DNA from 2 places in the Bradyrhizobium sp. USDA 4474 genome. Region 1 is predicted to be linked to the other one. Evidence: predicted binding sites of a transcription regulator. Region 1 holds the regulator's gene; the other holds the start of a gene.
What was found. The regulator PhoB, encoded in region 1, activates phosphate uptake and scavenging genes when phosphate is short. The targets are predictions, from matches to a motif close to TGTCATNNANCTGTCAT.
Positions count from the first base shown of each region.

Region 2: the regulator PhoB is predicted to act here: its motif matches at 5,317-5,333, upstream of ACVW16_RS06945 (UDP-2,3-diacylglucosamine diphosphatase).

Region 1 is NZ_JBSRZJ010000002.1:2,926,289-2,935,788, reverse strand. Features, by position in the region: gene pstA (phosphate ABC transporter permease PstA) at 1-480, shown strand, start outside; gene pstB (phosphate ABC transporter ATP-binding protein PstB) at 477-1,301, shown strand; gene phoU (phosphate signaling complex protein PhoU) at 1,313-2,029, shown strand; gene phoB (phosphate regulon transcriptional regulator PhoB) at 2,052-2,759, shown strand; gene ACVW16_RS15715 (GcrA family cell cycle regulator) at 2,860-3,372, opposite strand; gene ACVW16_RS15710 (acetylornithine transaminase) at 3,827-5,029, shown strand; gene argF (ornithine carbamoyltransferase) at 5,029-5,952, shown strand; gene ACVW16_RS15700 (Hsp33 family molecular chaperone) at 6,067-7,074, shown strand; gene apaG (Co2+/Mg2+ efflux protein ApaG) at 7,191-7,583, opposite strand; gene ACVW16_RS15690 (OpgC domain-containing protein) at 7,762-9,018, shown strand; gene ACVW16_RS15685 (SGNH/GDSL hydrolase family protein) at 9,018-9,500, shown strand, end outside.
Region 2 is NZ_JBSRZJ010000002.1:1,085,041-1,094,540, reverse strand. Features, by position in the region: gene ACVW16_RS06980 (xanthine dehydrogenase family protein molybdopterin-binding subunit) at 1-311, shown strand, start outside; gene ACVW16_RS06975 (c-type cytochrome) at 408-857, shown strand; gene ACVW16_RS06970 (cystathionine gamma-synthase family protein) at 1,067-2,350, shown strand; gene ACVW16_RS06965 (CHRD domain-containing protein) at 2,425-2,844, opposite strand; gene ACVW16_RS06960 (c-type cytochrome) at 2,998-3,924, shown strand; gene ACVW16_RS06955 (Lrp/AsnC ligand binding domain-containing protein) at 3,921-4,166, opposite strand; gene thiD (bifunctional hydroxymethylpyrimidine kinase/phosphomethylpyrimidine kinase) at 4,352-5,152, shown strand; gene ACVW16_RS06945 (UDP-2,3-diacylglucosamine diphosphatase) at 5,357-6,169, shown strand; gene ACVW16_RS06940 (glycosyltransferase family 4 protein) at 6,183-7,241, shown strand; gene ACVW16_RS06935 (threonine/serine dehydratase) at 7,306-8,289, shown strand; gene ACVW16_RS06930 (caspase family protein) at 8,520-9,500, opposite strand, start outside.

The sequences.
Region 1 (9,500 bases):
CTGTTCATCTATGGCGCCGTGGTGGTGCCGATGCGCGGCTTCTCGGCGATCGCAGGCTCGCTCGCTTTGGCCGTCATCGTGATCCCGGTGGTGCTGCGTACGACCGAGGACATGCTGCTGCTGGTGCCGAACGCGCTGCGCGAAGCGGCCTCGGCGCTCGGCCTGCCGCGCTCGCTGGTGATCAAGCGGATCGCCTATCGCGCGGCCCGCTCGGGTCTCATTACCGGCGTGCTGCTCGCGACCGCCCGTGTCGCCGGCGAGACCGCGCCATTGCTCTTCACCGCGCTGTCGAACCAGTTCTTCAGCCTCGGCTTGAACAAGACGATGGCGAACCTGCCCGTGACGATCAACAACTTCGTCCAGAGCCCCTATGCCTATTGGAAGCAACTCGCCTGGAGCGGTGCGCTGCTGATTACGTTGACCGTGCTTGCCCTGAACATTGGCGCGCGCATTCTTGGCGCCGAGAGGACCGCAAAATGAGTGACCTTTCCGTATCGATGAGCGCCTCCGGCGGGCTCCCGCATGCCCAGCAGCCGCTGCCCGAAGCTCCGGCGAAGGTGACGGTGCGCAATCTCAACTTCTATTACGGCGAGCACCACGCGCTGAAGAACATCAATCTGGCGCTCGGCACCAACCGCGTCACGGCCTTCATCGGCCCGTCGGGCTGCGGCAAGTCGACCCTGCTGCGCATCTTCAACCGGATGTACGACCTCTATCCCGGCCAGCGCGTCACCGGCCAGCTGATGCTCGACCAGACCAACATCCTCGATCCCGGGCTGGACCTCAATCTGTTGCGCGCGCGCGTCGGCATGGTGTTCCAGAAGCCGACGCCGTTTCCGATGACGATCTACGAGAACATCGCCTTCGGCATCCGTCTCTACGAGAAGATCCCGAAGTCCGAGATGGACGACCGCGTCGAGAAGGCGCTGCGCGGCGGCGCGCTGTGGAACGAGGTCAAGGACAAGCTCAATGCATCCGGCCTCTCGCTCTCCGGCGGCCAGCAGCAGCGTCTCTGCATCGCGCGCACCGTCGCCGTGCGGCCCGAGGTGATCCTGTTCGACGAGCCCTGCTCGGCGCTCGACCCGATCTCGACCGCCAAGGTCGAGGAGCTGATCCAGGAACTGTCCGAGAATTACACGATCGCGATCGTCACCCACAACATGCAGCAGGCGGCGCGCGTCTCCGACAAGACCGCCTTCATGTATCTCGGCGAGTTGATCGAGTTCGACGACACCAGCAAGATCTTCACGTCGCCGACCGACCGGCGCACGCAGGATTACATTACCGGCCGGTTCGGCTGAGGAGACAGGACATGGGTTCTGAACATACCGCAAAGGCTTTCGATACCGACCTCCAGGAGCTCACCCGGTCGGTCGCGGAAATGGGCGGCCTCGCCGAGCGGATGATCGTCGATTCCGTCGACGCGCTGATCCGTCGCGACGTCGCGCTCGGCCAGCGCGTGGTCATCACCGACGCCGAGATCGACGCGCTTCAAAGGCGGATCGAGGAGCACGCCGTGCTCACCATCGCCCGCCGCCAGCCGATGGCGATCGATCTGCGCGAGATCGTCGGCGCCATGCGCGTCGCGACCGATCTCGAGCGGATCGGCGACCTCGCCAAGAACATGGGCAAACGCGTCGCGGCGCTTGAGACGGATTTCCATCCGCTCAAGCTGTTCCGTGGCCTCGAGCACATGACCGACCTCGTGCAGCAACAGGTCAAGTCGGTGCTGGATGCCTATGCCGCGCATGATCTGCCGGCGGCGATGGTGGTGTGGAAGGGCGACGAGGAGGTCGACGCCATCTGCACCTCGCTGTTCCGCGAGCTCCTCACCTACATGATGGAGGATCCGCGCAACATCTCGTTCTGCATCCATCTGATGTTCTGCGCCAAGAACATCGAGCGGATCGGCGACCACGCCACCAACATTGCCGAGACCGTGTTCTACATGATCGAAGGCCAGGCCATCACCGACAAGCGACCGAAGGGCGACATGACGACCTTCGCAACCACCGTCCCCAACACCTGAATCCTCAAGGAGCGACGACCCCATGGGCGCACGCATTATGGTGGTTGAAGACGAAGAAGCTCTCACCGAGCTGCTTCGCTACAATCTCGAAGGCGACGGTTATGACGTCGAGACGGTGATGCGCGGCGACGACGCCGACACCCGTCTCAAGGAGCACATTCCCGATCTGATCGTGCTCGACTGGATGCTGCCGGGCCTGTCCGGTATCGAGCTGTGCCGCCGGTTGCGGACGCGGTCCGACACCAAGCAGCTGCCGATCATCATGCTCACCGCGCGCGGCGAGGAGAGCGAGCGGGTGCGCGGCCTCGCCACCGGCGCCGACGATTACATCGTCAAGCCGTTCTCCGTGCCTGAGCTGTTGGCGCGGGTGAAAGGACTGCTGCGGCGTGCAAGCCCCGAGCGGCTCGCAACCGTGCTGGCTTTCGGCGACATCGAGCTCGACCGCGAAAAGCGTCGCGTGGCGCGCTCGGGCCGGCCGATCGACCTCGGCCCGACCGAATATCGCCTGCTGGAGTTCTTCCTGGAGCATCCCGGCCGCGTGTTCTCGCGCGAGCAGTTGCTCGACAGCGTCTGGGGCCGCGACATCTACATCGACGAGCGGACCGTCGACGTGCATATCGGCCGCCTGCGCAAGCTCCTCAATCTCGGCCGCGAGCAGGACCCGATCCGCACCGTCCGTGGCGCCGGCTACGCGCTCGACGACCGCTTCGCGAAGGCCGAGCAGGCCTGAGCACGGTGACATGCAAGCAAAATAAAAAGCGCGCCCTGGGGCGCGCTTTTTTATGTCTCGATCGTCGCAGGTACCGGGACGCTGTCGTCTGGAGCCATGCTCAGCGCGGACCCGGCTTCGCCGGCGCGCGGCGACGATCGGCCGCCGGCTGATACGCGACCCGCGAGTGCTGGGCGCAATAGGGCAGGCCGGAGAGCGCCTTGCCGCCGCAGAAGAAGAAGTCCGCGCTCGAGGGATCGCCGACCGGCCAGTGGCAGGTGGCCTCGTTCAATTCGAGCAGCGACAGCCGCTGGCTCATCGGCACCACGTTGTCGAAGGTCACAGGTTCAGCCTCGACCTCGACCTCGAAGGCCTGGGCGAGTGCGGTGTTGCCCCGCGAGATCGGGCGGCTCACGCGCATCATGTGCTGCGCGGGACGCGCCTTGCGCGGCCGGGGAGCTGCCGAAGACGGGCTCTTGGCGCGGCCGGACAGGCCGAGCCTGTGTACCTTGCCGATCACGGCGTTGCGGGTGACATTCCCAAGCTCAGCGGCAATCTGGCTGGCCGAAAGTCCGGCCTCCCAGAGCTTTTTCAGCTGTTCGACGCGATCGTCGGACCAAGTCAAAACGGTCATGGCACCCTTTCCTTCACCGCGCGCCGCCATCTGCGGGGCCGCACGACGAATGCGTAAGCTTCGAAAAACCCGTGCCGCCAGAATCCCTTAAGGCTCGCCGGGCGCAATCAGACGCCCGAACGTTTACGCCGGTACAAGAGGACTTTTGGGATCAGAACCGCTGCACGAGATGTCGTATCTGACAAGCCGAACGCTACAATATGGCGTGACTCACGCGCAAGAGTCCGGCGACTCGCTTCCACATGTTCCGTGGCGAATATCCCGCAAAATCGCCACCGCAAGACTACGGATTCAGCATGTCGCGAGGCGTTCGGGCGGCATTGACACCCGTTTCACCAGGCCTAAAATGGTGACGCGTGCCGCCCTTAAAAGGCGGCACGTTTCGTTTTCAGGCTGGTCAATGGTGCGTTGCGCAATGCACGCCCACACCGTCCGCAACATTCAAGTGGCCGTCATGACTAACAGCGCAGCGCCGCATTTGCTCCCCGTTTTCGCCAGGGCCGATCTCGGTTTTGAGCGCGGTGAAGGCGTTTGGTTGATCGCAACCAATGGCGATCGGTATCTCGATTTCACCTCGGGCGTCGCCGTGAATGCGCTCGGACATGCCCATCCCGCGCTGGTCAAGGCGCTGCAGGAGCAGGCCACCAAGCTCTGGCACATGTCGAACCTGTTCCAGAGCCCGGATGGCGAGAAGCTCGCCGCGCGTCTGTGCAACGAGAGTTTTGCCGACTTCGTGTTCTTCTGTAATTCCGGCGCCGAGGCGCTGGAGGGCGTGATCAAGCTGGTCCGCCATCATCACTTCTCCAAGGGCCATCCCGAGCGCTATCGCATCGTCACCTTCGAAGGCGCTTTCCATGGCCGCACGCTGGCGACGCTGGCCGCGACCGGATCGGCAAAATATCTCGAAGGCTTCGGGCCGCCGATGGACGGTTTCGACCAGGTGCCGCATGGCGACATCGAGGCCGTGAAGAAGGCGATCGGGCCACACACCGCCGGCATCCTGATCGAGCCGATCCAGGGTGAGGGCGGCGTGCGCTCTGCGACACCGTCTTTCCTCAAGGCGCTGCGTCAGCTCTGCGACGAGAAGGGCTTGCTGCTCGCCTTCGACGAAGTGCAGACCGGCATGGGCCGCACCGGCGACCTGTTTGCCCATCGGCGCACCGGCGTCACGCCTGACGTGATGTCGCTCGCCAAGGCGCTCGGCGGTGGCTTCCCGATCGGCGCGGTGCTGGCAACGGGGGATGCAGCCTCCGGCATGGGACCCGGCTCGCACGGCTCGACCTTCGGCGGCAATCCGCTGGCGATCGCAGCTGCAAACGCCGTGCTCGATGTCATGCTCAAGCCCGGCTTCTTCGACCACGTGCAGAAGATGTCGCTGCTCCTGAAGCAGAAACTCGCTTCCGTGATCGACCGTCACCCCGATATCCTCAGCGAAGTCCGCGGCGAGGGGCTCTTGATCGGCATCAAGGCCGTGGTGCCCTCAGGCGATCTGGTTGCGGCCTTGCGCAACGAAAAACTGCTCACCGTCGGCGCCGGCGACAATGTCGTACGCTTCCTGCCGCCGCTGATCGTCACCGAAGCCGAGATCGAGGACAGCGTCGCCAGGCTCGAACGCGCCTGCACGGCGCTGTCGGGTAACAAGCGGGCGGCAAGCTGATGAGCAAGAGTCCCAAGCACTTCCTCGATATCAACGAGCTGCCGCTGTCGGAGCTCAAGAGCATGCTCGCGGCTTCTTCCGCCATGAAGGCGAAGCAGAAGGCGCACCAGCCGGTCAAGCCGCTCGAAGGCAAGACGCTGGCGATGATCTTCGAGCGCCCCTCGACCCGCACCCGCGTCTCATTCGATGTCGCCATGCGCCAGCTCGGCGGCGAACCCATCATGCTGACCGGTGCCGAGATGCAACTCGGCCGCGGCGAGACCATTGCCGACACCGCGCGCGTGCTGTCGCGCTATGTCGACGCCATCATGATCCGCATCCTCAATCACGAGGCCCTGCTGGAACTCGCGGCGAACGCGACCGTGCCCGTCATCAACGGCCTGACGCGGCGCTCGCACCCGTGCCAGGTGATGGCCGACCTCATGACCTATGAGGAGCATCGCGGCCCGATCGAAGGTCGTACAGTGGCCTGGACCGGCGACGACAACAATGTGCTGGCGTCCTGGGCCCACGCCGCCGAGCGCTTCAAGTTCCAGCTCAATGTCGCGACGCCGCCCGAGCTCGCGCCGAAAAAGGCGATGCGCGACTTCATCAAGACCACGGGTGCGCCGATCGTGCTCGGCACCGATCCCGAGGCCGCGGTCAAGGGCGCCGATTGTGTCGTCACCGACACCTGGGTGTCGATGGGTGACAAGGAAGGTGAGCACCGCCACAACGTGCTCAAGCCCTACCAGGTCAATTCCAAGCTGATGTCGCTGGCCAAGCCCGACGCGCTGTTCATGCACTGCCTGCCGGCCCATCGCGGCGAGGAGGTCACCGACGAGGTGATCGACGGCCCGCAATCGGTCGTGTTCGACGAGGCCGAAAACCGCCTGCATGCGCAGAAGGGCATTTTGGCCTGGTGCTTTGACGCGGTGAAGTGATCCTTCTCATGGGCCCGGTGGTCACTCCGGGCTACGCAGGCCGTCGTTCCGAGGGGCGCCGGAATGCGGGCGTGCCTCTTTCATTTCGGATAGACCGACCCCAGATAGAGCGCCATGGTTTCCCAATCTCCTGACATGAAAACCGGGCCCGAAGGCCCGGTTCGCGCGCCATCAGCGGTTCCGATCGATGACGCCGTGCTGCCCTACGAGGTCGACGCGCTCGATGTGCGCGGCCGCCTGGTGCGGCTTGGTCCCGCGCTCGACGAGATCCTGACCAAGCACGATTATCCGGCACCCGTAGGCAAGCTGCTCGGCGAGGCCATCGTGCTGACGACCCTGCTCGGCTCGGCGCTCAAATTCGAAGGCCGCTTCATCCTTCAGGCCCAAACCGACGGCCCGGTGTCTTTCCTCGTGGTGGACTATCAGGCGCCCGATCGTCTGCGCGCCTATGCGCGCTTCGATGCCGAGCGCCTCGGCAATGCCAAGGATTCCGGGACGCTGCTGGGCCGCGGCCACCTCGCCATGACTATTGACCAGGGGCCCGACATGAGCCGCTACCAGGGTCTGGTCGCGCTCGACGGCGGCAGCCTGGAAGATGCCGCACACGAATATTTCCTGCGCTCCGAGCAGATCCCGACGCGCGTGCGTCTCGCGGTCGGCGAGGAGTGGCGCTCGAGCGACGGCGGCAAGCATCGCTGGCGCGCCGGCGGACTGCTGATGCAATTCCTGCCGAAAGCACCGGAGCGCGCGCGGCAGGCGGATTTGCATCCTGGCGATGCGCCCGAGGGCCTTGAGGTGCATAGCGTTGCCGAAGACGATGCCTGGGTCGAAGCCCGCTCGCTGATCGAGACGGTCGAGGACGTCGAGCTGATCGACCCCGATCTGTCCGGCGAGCGGCTGCTCTACCGCCTCTTCCACGAGCGCGGCGTGCGCGTGTTCAAGCCAATGGTCCTGAAAGCGCAATGCTCCTGCTCGCGCGACGCGGTTGCGTCGATGCTGAAGAGCTTTTCAGCGGACGACCGCTCCGCCATGGTCAAGGACGACAAGGTCGTCGTGACCTGCGAGTTCTGCTCGTCGGTGTACGAGTTCACGCCTGATGAAGCGGGCGTGGAAGACGCGTAGGTGTCGGCCCCGTAGGTGGATCAGCGAAGCGTAATCCAGCTCTTTTGTTTCTGTGGAAATGGACAGCGTGGATTGCGCCTTCGGCCAATCCACCCGATGGAGCCTGCGCCCGGAGGCTAATTCAACACCCGCTTGTTGTCAGGGCTGTCCAGCGAGAACGTCGGCACGTCGATCTCGAAACGTTCGCCGCTTGCGCTGACCATCTGGTAGCGGCCGGTCATGAAGCCGGAGGCGGTCGTGAGCGGGACGCCGGAGGTGTATTCGAAGCGCTCGCCGGGGGCTAGCGTCGGCTGCTCACCGATCACTCCCTCGCCCCGGACCTCCTGCTGGCGCCCGGTGGCGTCAGTGATGATCCAGTGCCGCGTGCGCAGTTGCACCGTCTCATTGCCGGTGTTCGTGATGACGATGGTGTAGGACCAGAAATAGCGGGAGCGCTCGGCCGAGGACTCCCCCGGCACGAAATTGGGCTCGACGGTTACTTCGATCTGGCGGGTCACGGCGCGGTACATGGCTGCCATCATAACGAAAACCCCGACGGGAACCAAACGCCGCAGGCGGTCCCGGCGACATCGTCCCGCCAGAATTCACGAGGAATTAGGCCCTGATGTGATCCAGCCGCTTTGCGAGGCGGCGACAGGACCGGTACACTCCCATACGTCGCGATTTGCGGAAGGGTTTTTGGCCCCGATGACCATTGCCGATCAAGTGACGGGATCGACGATCGCGGGAACTGCAGGAGCCAAACCTGTGGAGGCCAAGCCGCGCGTTACTGCGCCAGCCATCACGCTGCCTGCCATCGGCGAGCGCGAGCTCAGGCTTGACCTGTTCCGGGGTCTCGCGCTGTGGCTCATCTTCATCGACCATCTTCCGCCGAATCTGCTGACCTGGTTCACGATCCGCAACTACGGCTTCAGCGACGCGACCGAGATCTTCATCTTCATCTCCGGCTACACCGCCGCCTTCGTCTACGGCCGCGCGATGCTGGAGAACGGTTTCGTCGTCGCCACCGCGCGCATTCTGCGGCGTGTCTGGCAGATCTATGTTGCTCACGTATTCCTGTTCACGATCTTCCTCGCCGAAATCTCCTACGTCGCGACCAGCTTCGAGAACCCGCTCTATACCGAAGAGATGGGCATCATGGATTTCCTCAAGCAGCCCGACATCACCATCGTGCAGGCGCTGCTGCTGCGCTTCCGTCCCGTCAACATGGACGTGCTGCCGCTCTACATTGTCTTGATGCTGGCGCTACCACTGATCCTGTGGTCGATGAAGCGGCGGCCCGACGTCACGCTCGCGCTCTCGGCCGTGCTCTACGCGGTGACCTGGGAATTCGACCTGTTCTTCTCCGCCTATCCGAACGGCTTCTGGGCCTTCAATCCGCTCGCCTGGCAATTGCTGTTCGTGTTCGGAGCATGGTGCGCGCTCGGAGGTGCACGACGCATGTCGCGCATTCTGGCATCACCCGTGACGATGTGGATCTCGATCGCCTACATCGTGGCGGCGTTCTACGTGACGCTGACCTGGTACGTGCCGCAGCTCTCGCACTTCATGCCGAAGCGCCTCGAGCAGTGGATGTATCCGATCGACAAGACCGACCTCGACGTATTGCGCTTCACGCATTTTTTGGCGCTGGCCGCGCTCACCGTACGCTTCCTGCCGCGGGAGTGGCCGGGCCTTAGATCGCCGTGGTTGCGGCCGCTGATCCTGTGCGGCCAGCATTCGCTGGAGATATTCTGCCTCGGCGTCTTCCTGGCCTTCGCCGGTCACTTTATCTTGGCCGAGGTCGCCGGGGGGCCAGCCATGCATGCGCTGATTAGTCTCTCCGGAATCCTGATCATGTGGGCGGTGGCCTGGGTCATTTCGTGGTACAAGCGCGTGGCTGACAAGAGCGGTGCGAAAACCAAAAACGCCGCCGGCAATGCCGATCTGGCGGGAGGGGGCTGATGAAGGCGAGGGTTTTCCTAAGCCTGATCCTGCTATGCGGCGGCCTCGCCGCGCCTTCGGCGCGCGCGGGCGATGCTGTGCCTGCCGCGCCTGCCGCCTGCGAACTGCCGCCTTATCTCCTTGCCACCGACAGTCAGCTCCACAAGGTCGCGGACACCGTGAAAACAGGCAAGCCGCTCGAGATCCTCGTCATCGGCAGCCGCTCCACCACCATTCCGGCCCAGGAGGACAGTTCCTATCCGGCGCGGATGCAGGCCATTTTGAAGGAGAAGCTGGCGCCTGCAGAGACCGTGCACGTCTCCGTAGAAATACAGAGCAAGAAGACAGCGGAGGAGGCCGCGGGTACCTTCGTTAAGCTCATGGAAGCCAAAGCTCCTACTTTGGTCATCTGGCAGACCGGAACGGTGGATGCTATCCGATCCATCGATCCCGACGAATTTCGTGGCGCTGTGACCGAAGGGGTCGCTGCGTTGCAAAATGCA
Region 2 (9,500 bases), 1.8 Mb from region 1:
TGATGGAGCAGGTGGTCTATGGCGCGACCGACGGCCAGCTCATCACCGCCACCTACATGGACTACGCCCTGCCGCGCGCCGCTGATGGTCCGTCCTTCGTGTTCGAGACCAACAACATTCCCTGCACGACCAACCCAATGGGCGTGAAGGGTGCGGGCGAGGCCGGCGCGATCGGCTCCTGTCCGGCCGTCGTCAACGCGATCGTTGACGGTCTCTGGCGCGAGTACAAGATCGATCATATCGACATGCCGGCGACACCCGAGCGGGTATGGATCGCGATCAACGAGCACCATCGCCGCCACAGGCTGTGAGGCGGCGCATCGCCCGCGGGAATTAACGGCCCTCGGCCGGGTTCTATCCTCATGAGCATCCCCCAAAACCGACTTGCGAGCCGGAGTCACGAGCCGATGAAACGAACGTTGATTGTCGTGGGCACCCTTGTTCTGGGGGCAGGCGCCGTGATGGCGCAGCAGGAGATTGCCGTGCAGCAGGACAATCTGATGCGCTCGCAGGCCAAGAGCATGTACGGCGTCATCCTCAAGATGGCGAAGGGCGAGATTCCCTACAACCAGAAGGCCGCCGACGAGGCGATCGCCAATCTGGAGGCCGACGTCGCCAAGATCGCCAAGACTTTCGAGGTGAATCCCAAGCAGGCCGTCGTGAACGCGACCTATGGATCGTCGCCGAAAGTCTGGCAGAACAAGGCCGATTTCGATTCCAAGATCCCGCCGGTGCAGAAGGCGATCGCCGACGTCAAGGGCAAGATCCACGATGTGGCGAGCCTGAAGGCCGCCTACACCGCGATGAACGACCGTTGCAATGATTGCCACGAGACGTACCGGGTGAAGCTGAAGTAGGGCGGCACAGCCCGTTACTCCGTCTGCGGCACAGCCCGTTACTCCGTCTACGGGCATCATGCCTTTCTGATTCCATCAGCTAATTCTCCTCCATAGTCTGACGGATCGTCGTCAGAATGGTTATGTTTGCTTGCGCCGAGCGGCGTCGATGCCTCAGGTTCGGAGCTCCGACGCGCGGGCGGCGATCGCAGTCAACAGCGAGACAGGCCATGGCAAAACCGTTCCCGTCGAAAACCCATATTGGCAACCATATGCTGCATCCGGAAACGCTGATGCTGACCTATGGCTACGATCCGCAGCTGTCGGAAGGCGCCATCAAGCCGCCGGTGTTCCTGACCTCGACCTTCGTGTTCAAGACCGCCGAGGACGGCCAGGACTTCTTCGACTACGTCGCCGGCCGGCGCGAGCCGCCGGCGGGCATGGGCGCGGGCCTGGTCTATTCGCGCTTCAACCATCCCAACAGCGAGATCGTCGAGGACAGGCTCGCAGTCTACGAGCGCACCGAGGGCTGCGCGCTGTTCTCCTCAGGCATGGCGGCGATCTCGACCACGATTCTGGCGTTCGTGCGGCCCGGCGACGTCATCCTGCATTCACAGCCGCTTTATGGTGGCACCGAGACGCTGCTGACGAACACGCTGTCGCGGTTCTCGATCGGCGCGGTCGGCTTTGCCGATGGCATCGACGAAGCGACGGTCAATAGCGCCGCGGAGGAGGCGATGCGCAAGGGCCGGGTCTCGATGATTTTGGTCGAGACCCCCGCCAACCCGACCAACGGCCTCGTCGACATCGCGCTGATGCGCCGCGTCGCCGATGCCATCGGCAAGGCCCAGGGCCAGACGCCGATCATCGCCTGCGACAACACGCTGCTCGGCCCGGTGTTTCAGCGGCCGATCGAGCACGGCGCCGACATCTCGCTGTACTCGCTGACCAAATATGTCGGCGGGCACTCCGACCTGATCGCCGGCGCCGCGCTCGGCACCAAGGCGGTGATGAAGGGCGTCAAGGCGCTGCGCGGCGCCATCGGCACCCAGCTCGATCCGCATTCCTGCTGGATGATCAACCGCTCGCTCGAGACCTTGAGCCTGCGCATGGAGAAGGCCAACAGCAACGCGCGCCTCGTCGCGGATTATCTACGCGGTCACGCCAAGGTGGCGAAGGTCCATTATCTCGGTCACCACGAGGAGGACTCACCCTCGGGGCGCGTGTTCGCACGGCAATGCCTGGGGGCGGGATCGACATTCTCGTTCGACATCGTCGGCGGCCAGGCGGCGGCGGAGAAATTCCTCAACGGCTTGCAGATCTTCAAGCTCGCCGTGAGCCTTGGCGGAACGGAGTCGCTCGCCAGCCTCCCGGCGACGATGACCCATTCCGGTGTCCCCGCCGATATCAGGCACAAGATCGGCGTGCTCGATTGCACCATCCGGCTGTCGATCGGCATCGAAAATCCCTCCGACCTGATCGCCGACCTCGAGCACGCATTGAGCGCGGCCTGAGCTACGGCAGATTCAGAATAGAAGGGGTCGAGCGCTGCTCGCGCCCGGCCCTCGCCGATGCGATTGCTATGAACTTACTTGGTCACCTGGCCGCGGATTTCGCCGCCCGGATTTGCCGCCGTGTGGACGTTGACATAGAGCTTGCCGGCGAGGAGATCGGAGGCCTGCGCGTCGGTCAGCGTCGCCGAGCCTTCGACCGGGCTGTTCGCGGCGCCGGGGATCGGCACCATGACGCCGGCGTTCTTGCCAGGCTCGGCCGGACCGTGGAAATGAGCGGCGGTGGCGGGGCCGGAGAGCCCGGAATAGGTCAGCTTCCAGGAGAGCTTCTTGCTGGCGGCGTCATAGTCGATGTCAGCCGTGCCGGTACCGGCGCTGGCATTGGCGGGGACTTCGGACTTGCCGTCCAGCGTCGCCTTCAATTTCTCCGCGCTGGCCGAGCCTGCGAATGCGACGGCGGCTCCGAGTGCCAGCGTGGCAAAAAGGGCTTTGTTCATGGGTCTCTCCCTGTTGACGCCTGATTGCGGTCAACTTGCAAACAGTGCGATTGCAAGTTTATTCCCGGATTCCGATCGAACCATCTAAATTATTCGTGGCTGGAGCGGCTGCGGGTTGATCCGTAAATTCGCCGGAGCACGATGGGATCCGCAATGCTGCGACGAACAATTTATGTCATTCTCGTCACGACCGTTGCAGCTGTTGCCGCTTATTGGTGGCTGACCGCGCCGACTGCGCTGGCCTTGCCGGCGCCGACGCGCGGGCCCGATCTCGCCAACGGGCAGGAGCTGTTCAACGCCGGGGGCTGCTCGTCCTGCCATGCCGTGCCCAACCAGCCGGATCGTCTGCGGCTCGGTGGCGGCCTGGCGCTCGGCTCGCCGTTCGGCACGTTCTATGTCCCGAACATTTCGCCCGATCCCAATGACGGCATCGGACGCTGGAGCGAGGCCGATTTCGTCAATGCGGTGACACGCGGCATTTCGCCAGAGGGCACACACTACTATCCGGCGTTTCCCTACACGTCCTACCACATCGCTGATATTAACGACGTCCGCGATCTCTTCGCTTACCTGAAGACGCTGCCGCAGGTCTCGGGCCGGCTGCGCGACCATGATCTGCCGTTTCCGTTCAACATCCGCCGCAATGTCGGCATCTGGAAATGGCTGTTCATGGATGTCAGGCCGTTCGTGCCAGATCCGGCACGTTCAGCGCAATGGAATCGCGGCGCCTATCTCGTCAACGGCTTTGGCCATTGCGCCGAGTGCCACAGCCCGCGCAATGTTCTCGGCGGCGTCATCGGCTCGCAGCGCTTCGCCGGCGGCCCCAATCCCGAAGGCGAGGGCTGGGTGCCGAACATCACTCAGAAGGGCTTGGGCAGCTGGAGTGAGAGCGACATCGCCGACTTCCTCGAGACCGGCGACATGCCCGAGGGCGACAGCGCATCGGGCTCGATGCGGCCGGTGATCAAGAACCTCGCGCAGCTCAAGCCTGAGGACCGCGCGGCGATGGCCGCCTATCTGAAGTCGCTGCCGCCCGTCGATGGCCCGACGCCGCCCAAGCGCAGGGAAGGTGGCGGCTAGCTGGCGCCGAACGCCTTGAAGGTGATGATGGTGAGGGTGTCCTGGATGCCCGGCAGCACCTGCACCTTCTCGTTCACGAAGTGGCCGATATCGGTGTCTTTGTCGACATAGAACTTCACCAGCAGATCGTATTGGCCTGCCGTGGAGTAGATCTCGGAGGCGATCTCGGCTTCGGCGAGCGCGTTGGCCACCGTATAGGACTGGCCGAGCTTGCATTTGATCTGGACGAAAAAAGGAACCATAGCAGTCACTCCGAAGGCCTGTTCCCGGCCAATAGGCCAAAACCGGCCCGATTTAGCAAGCCGCCAGCGGTCGCGACAAGGGCCACGAGGTCATCGGCGCCGCGAGATTCGGCGGCTTGCTGGGGCTGTGGGAGGGCGCTAGGACAGGCGATGGCCGAGTTTTGTTCAAGCAAGCGTGTCCCGCGATGACGACATCAGTGGCGCTCACCATCGCCGGTTCCGATTCGAGCGGCGGCGCCGGCATCCAGGCCGACCTGAAGACCTTTGCCGCACTCGGCGTCTACGGCACCTCCGCGATCACCGCGTTGACCGCGCAAAACACCAAAGGCGTCACCGGCATTCACCCGGTGCCCGCTGATTTCCTCACCGCGCAGATCGATGCGGTGTTCTCCGATCTCGACGTCGGCGCCGTCAAGATCGGCATGGTGGCGCAGGCAGGCAGCATCGATGCGATCGCCTCAGCGCTGTCGTACTGGAGGCCGCGCCATGTCGTGCTCGATCCCGTGATGGTCGCAAGTTCGGGCGATCGCTTGCTTGCCGCGGAGGCCGTCGAAGCGTTGCGCACGAAACTGATGCCGCTCGCGTCGGTGATCACGCCCAATCTGCCCGAGGCGGCTGCGCTGCTGGACGAGCCGGTCGCGCGAAGCGAGAGCGATGTCGAAAGCCAGGGGCGTCGCCTGCTTGGCCTCGGCTGCCGCGCCGTCCTGATCAAGGGCGGGCACGGCGAGGGAGCGGAGAGCACCGACTATCTGATCAGCGCCACCGCCATGATCGCGCTTGCTGCACCGCGCATCGCGACCCGCAACACCCACGGCACCGGCTGCTCGCTATCCTCAGCGGTTGCGGCGGGTCTTGCCAAGGGCGAAGATCTCGAAACGGCCGTGCGCAATGCCAAGAGCTGGATCAGCGCGGCGATCGCTTCTGCCGACCGCTTCAGCGTCGGTCACGGCCACGGGCCGATCCATCATTTCCACCGATTTTACTGACGCTCATTTCGCGGCTCGCAAGCACCCGCCGGGACCCATGGCTTCCCGGCATTTTGCGGGGCCCCATCGCGGGCCATGTCGCCTGTTTGTCGCATGCGGCTGATAATCGCGGGGAGGGCGAGGCAAGGTCCGATTCGTATCCGAGGGTGCCTCAAAGGTTCAATCGTCATCCCCCTGTCACGGGACATTGTTACAGGCTGTCGCATGGGAAGTTACGATGTGAGTGACGAAAGCCCGGAGCGGCGCTTTCGCACGTTGTTCATCTCCGACGTCCATCTCGGAGCCCGCGGCTCTCAAGCCGATCTTCTGCTGGACTTCCTGCGTTACCACGATGCCGACACGATCTATCTCGTCGGCGACATCGTGGATGGGTGGGCGTTGAAATCGAGCTGGCATTGGCCGCAATCGCATAACGACCTCGTCCAGAAGCTGCTGCGCAAGGCGCGCAAGGGTGCCAAGGTCGTCTACGTGCCCGGCAATCACGACGAGTTCCTACGCAACTATTACGGCACGCATTTCGGCGGCATCGACGTCGTCGAGAACACCGTCCACACCGGCGTGGACGGCAAGCGATATCTCGTCATCCACGGCGACATCTTCGACCTCGTGGTGCAGAACGCGCGCTGGCTCGCCCATCTCGGCGACAAGGCCTACGACTTCGCGATCCAGATGAATCGCTTCGTCAACTTCTTCCGCCGCATGTTCAAGGTGCCCTATTGGTCGCTGTCGCAATGGGCCAAGCAGAAGGTCAAGAACGCGGTCAACTATATCGGCGCGTTCGAGCAGGCGCTCGCCGCCGAAGCACGGCGCCACGACGCCGATGGCGTGATCTGCGGCCACATCCACTACGCCGTGATCCGCGACGAGAACGGCATCCGCTACATGAACTGCGGCGACTGGGTCGAGAGCTGCACTGCGCTGGTCGAGCACGACGACGGCCGTTTCGAGATCATCACCTGGGCGGATCACCTGCAGAAGCCGGCAGAAGTGCCGCAGGTGGCAGCCAGAGCTGCTTGATGAGAGCTGCCTGATGCGCATCCTGGTCGCGACCGACGCCTGGCACCCGCAAGTCAACGGTGTGGTTCGGACGCTGACCAAGCTCGCTGACGCCGCGAAGGCGCTTCAAGTCGAAGGTCTTGGCGTCGAGTTCACGTTCCTGACGCCGCAATCGTTCCGCACCTTTGCGATGCCGAGCTATCGCGACGTGCGGCTGGCGATGCCGCGCCCGGCGCGCATTGCGAAGCTGATCGAGGAAGCCCGGCCCGACAGCATCCACATCGCGACGGAAGGACCGATCGGCGTGATGGTCCGCCGCTATTGCCGCCAGCGCAAGCTGCCGTTCACGACCAGCTTCCACACCCGCTTCCCCGAATATGTCCGCGCCCGCGTGCCGGTTCCGGGCTCGCTGATCTGGCGGGCGCTGCGCCGCTTCCACGGCCCGAGCCGGGCCGTGATGGCGGCGACGCCAGCGCTGGCCCGCGAACTCGGCGAGCGCGGTTTCGACAATGTCGTGCTGTGGCCACGCGGCGTCGATACGCATCTGTTCCACCCCCGCGCCATCGATCTTTGCCTGCCGGCCCCCGTCTTCCTTTCGGTCGGCCGCGTCGCGGTGGAGAAGAATCTCGAGGCGTTCCTCGATCTCGATCTGCCCGGCACCAAGGTCATCGTCGGCGACGGCCCGGCGCGCAACGCGCTGGAAGAGGCCTATCCCGATGCAATTTTCCTGGGCGAAAAGCACGGGGAGGAGCTGGCCGACATCTATGCGGCGGCCGATGTCTTCGTGTTTCCGAGCAAGACCGACACGTTCGGCCTGGTCCTGCTCGAGGCGCTCGCGAGCGGACTGCCGGTCGCGGCGTTCCCGGTGAAGGGGCCCCGCGACGTCATCGGCGATGCACCTGTCGGCGCGCTGGAGGATGATCTGCGTGACGCCTGCCTTGCGGCGCTCGACATCTCCAGGCAGGCCTGCGTCGAATTCGCCGCCGCCTATACCTGGGAGGCCTCGGCGCGGGCTTTTGTCGAGCGCATCCGCGCCGTTGGCGCCGTGCTGCCTGGCCGGGCTGGAGCGGAACGGCCGCGGTTCGTCGCCTGAGCGCAGAGGATCCTCGCCCGGAGGTGTCTTGCCCGCGGCTCGTCCGCCGCGATAAAATCACGCCATGTCCGAACAGCCCCTTCCGGTCGGCCCCGCCGATATCGACGCCGCAGCGCGCGTGCTCGCGCCCTTCGCCGTCCGCACCCCGTTGTTGTCCTTGCCCGTGCTCAACGAGCGCGTGGGTGCAAAAGTTTTCCTGAAGCCGGAGATGCTCCAGCGCACCGGCTCCTTCAAATTCCGCGGCGCCTTCAACAAGGTGTTCTCGATCCCGCAGGACAAGCGCCCGGGGGGCGTCGTCGCGTTCTCCTCCGGCAACCACGCCCAGGGCGTGGCGGCGGCGGCCAAGATCCTGGACATGCAGGCGACCATCGTGATGCCGGCGGACGCGCCGCTGTCGAAGCGCGAGCGCACCAAATCCTATGGCGCCGAAGTCGTGCTGTACGATCGCGACCGCGACGACCGCGAGGCGATCTCGCGCGGCATCGCCGAGAAGCGCGGCGCGACGCTGGTCCGGCCCTATGACGATCCGTTCGTGATCGCTGGCCAGGGCACCGCCGGCCGCGAGATCGCGGAAGACATGGCTGCGCTCGGCCTTGCGCCCGATGTCGTGGTGGCACCGGCCTCCGGCGGCGGCCTGATCGCGGGCGTCGCCACGGCGGTGAAGGCACGCTATCCGCAAGCCGAGATCGTGGTGGCCGAGCCCGAGGCGTTCGACGATCACGGCCTGTCGCTGACCGCAGGCCATCGCGAGCCGCATCCGCCCGCGGGCCGCACCATCTGCGACGCGCTGATGGCCTTGATCCCCGGTGAGTTGACGTTTGCGATCAACAGCAAGCTGCTCGCGCGCGGCGTGACGGCGTCCGACAAGGAGGTCGGCGCGGCGGTCGCCTTTGCCTATCGCGAGCTGAAGCTCGTGGTTGAACCCGGGGGCGCCGTGGGCCTCGCCGCGCTGCTCGCGGGGCGTCTCGATGTCGCCGGGAAGAACGTCGTCATCGTGCTCTCCGGCGGCAATGTCGATGCGGATCTGTTTGCCGAGCTGGTGGCGTGATTTTCCCAATTTCGTGAGACAAACGAGGGGCAGAGCGTTTCCGCTCTGCCCCTTTGTACGTGTTGAGTTCGAGCTTGCCGCTTGCGCGGTGCAACCTCTCCCGCTTGCGGGGCAGGTCGGCGCGAAGCGCCGGGTGGGGGATGTCTCCTCTTGGGGATTGTCCCATTGTGGAGACACCCCACCCCGGCCCTCCCCGCAAGCGCGAGAGGGAGCGCACCTTTTTCGTGGCATCAGTGCATGAAGCCGCGGTGGTTGTTGCCGCCGTTCATGTTTGACTGGTTCATCGATTGACGGACATTGTTGCCGCCGCTCACGATCCGGTTGGTCGCGTTGAGCTGCGGGCGGGTGTTCTGCACCTGCACCTTGTTCACCGGGTTGTTGTTGAGCCCGACGCCGTTGTTGATATGGATCGGGTTGTTCTGCGTCGGGACGTTCGCGGGCTTCGCGCCGACCGTCGTGCCGGCCTTGCCGATCGTCACCGGCATGCTCACGACCTTGCCCGCCGCGCCGGTATTGGTGTTGGTCACCGGCAGCGTCACGATCTTGCCGATGCTGTTGTTGTTTGCTGCCGTGTTGGTCGGTGCGGGCAGGGTGACGATCTTGCCGAGGTTGCCCTCGACCGGCTTCTGCACGACAGGCAGGTTCACGTTGGTCTGCGCGCCATTGCCCTGCTGGATCAGCGGCATGTATTTGGGCTGGCCGAGATTGCCGATCTTGAGCGTCGGGGCAATGTTCTGCGGGGCGAGGAATTTCGTCGCCTGCATCAGGGGAATCAGCTTCGGCTGTGCCTCGAGCTTCAGCGCGACTTGCGCGTAGGGGCTGTTGCCGTAGCTGTCGTAGAAGGCCTTGTAGTCGAGCGGCGAGTTCGCCAGCACCGCCTGGTGCCAGGCCTGCGTGAGCAAGAGGTTCGCAAGCAGCCAGCGGATGTGATCGCACAGCGGGTCGTGCGGATACATCGCGACGAACTCCTGATAGTATTCAGGCTTGCCCTCCGACAGCACATAGTCATATGCTTGGCGCGCCGTGCGGCTCGGCAGGTTGGATGCCATCTGCACGACAGGCGCATGCACCGGCGCGCGGTTGGCGGCGACGGCCGTGTCGCCGAAAAAGGTGAAGTCGGAGGTGAGCGAGGAACTCTCCCAGGGCACTTGCGCGCCGCTGGTGGTCTGGTTGACCGCCAGGCGCACGCGCTTGAACAACTGCTCGATCGG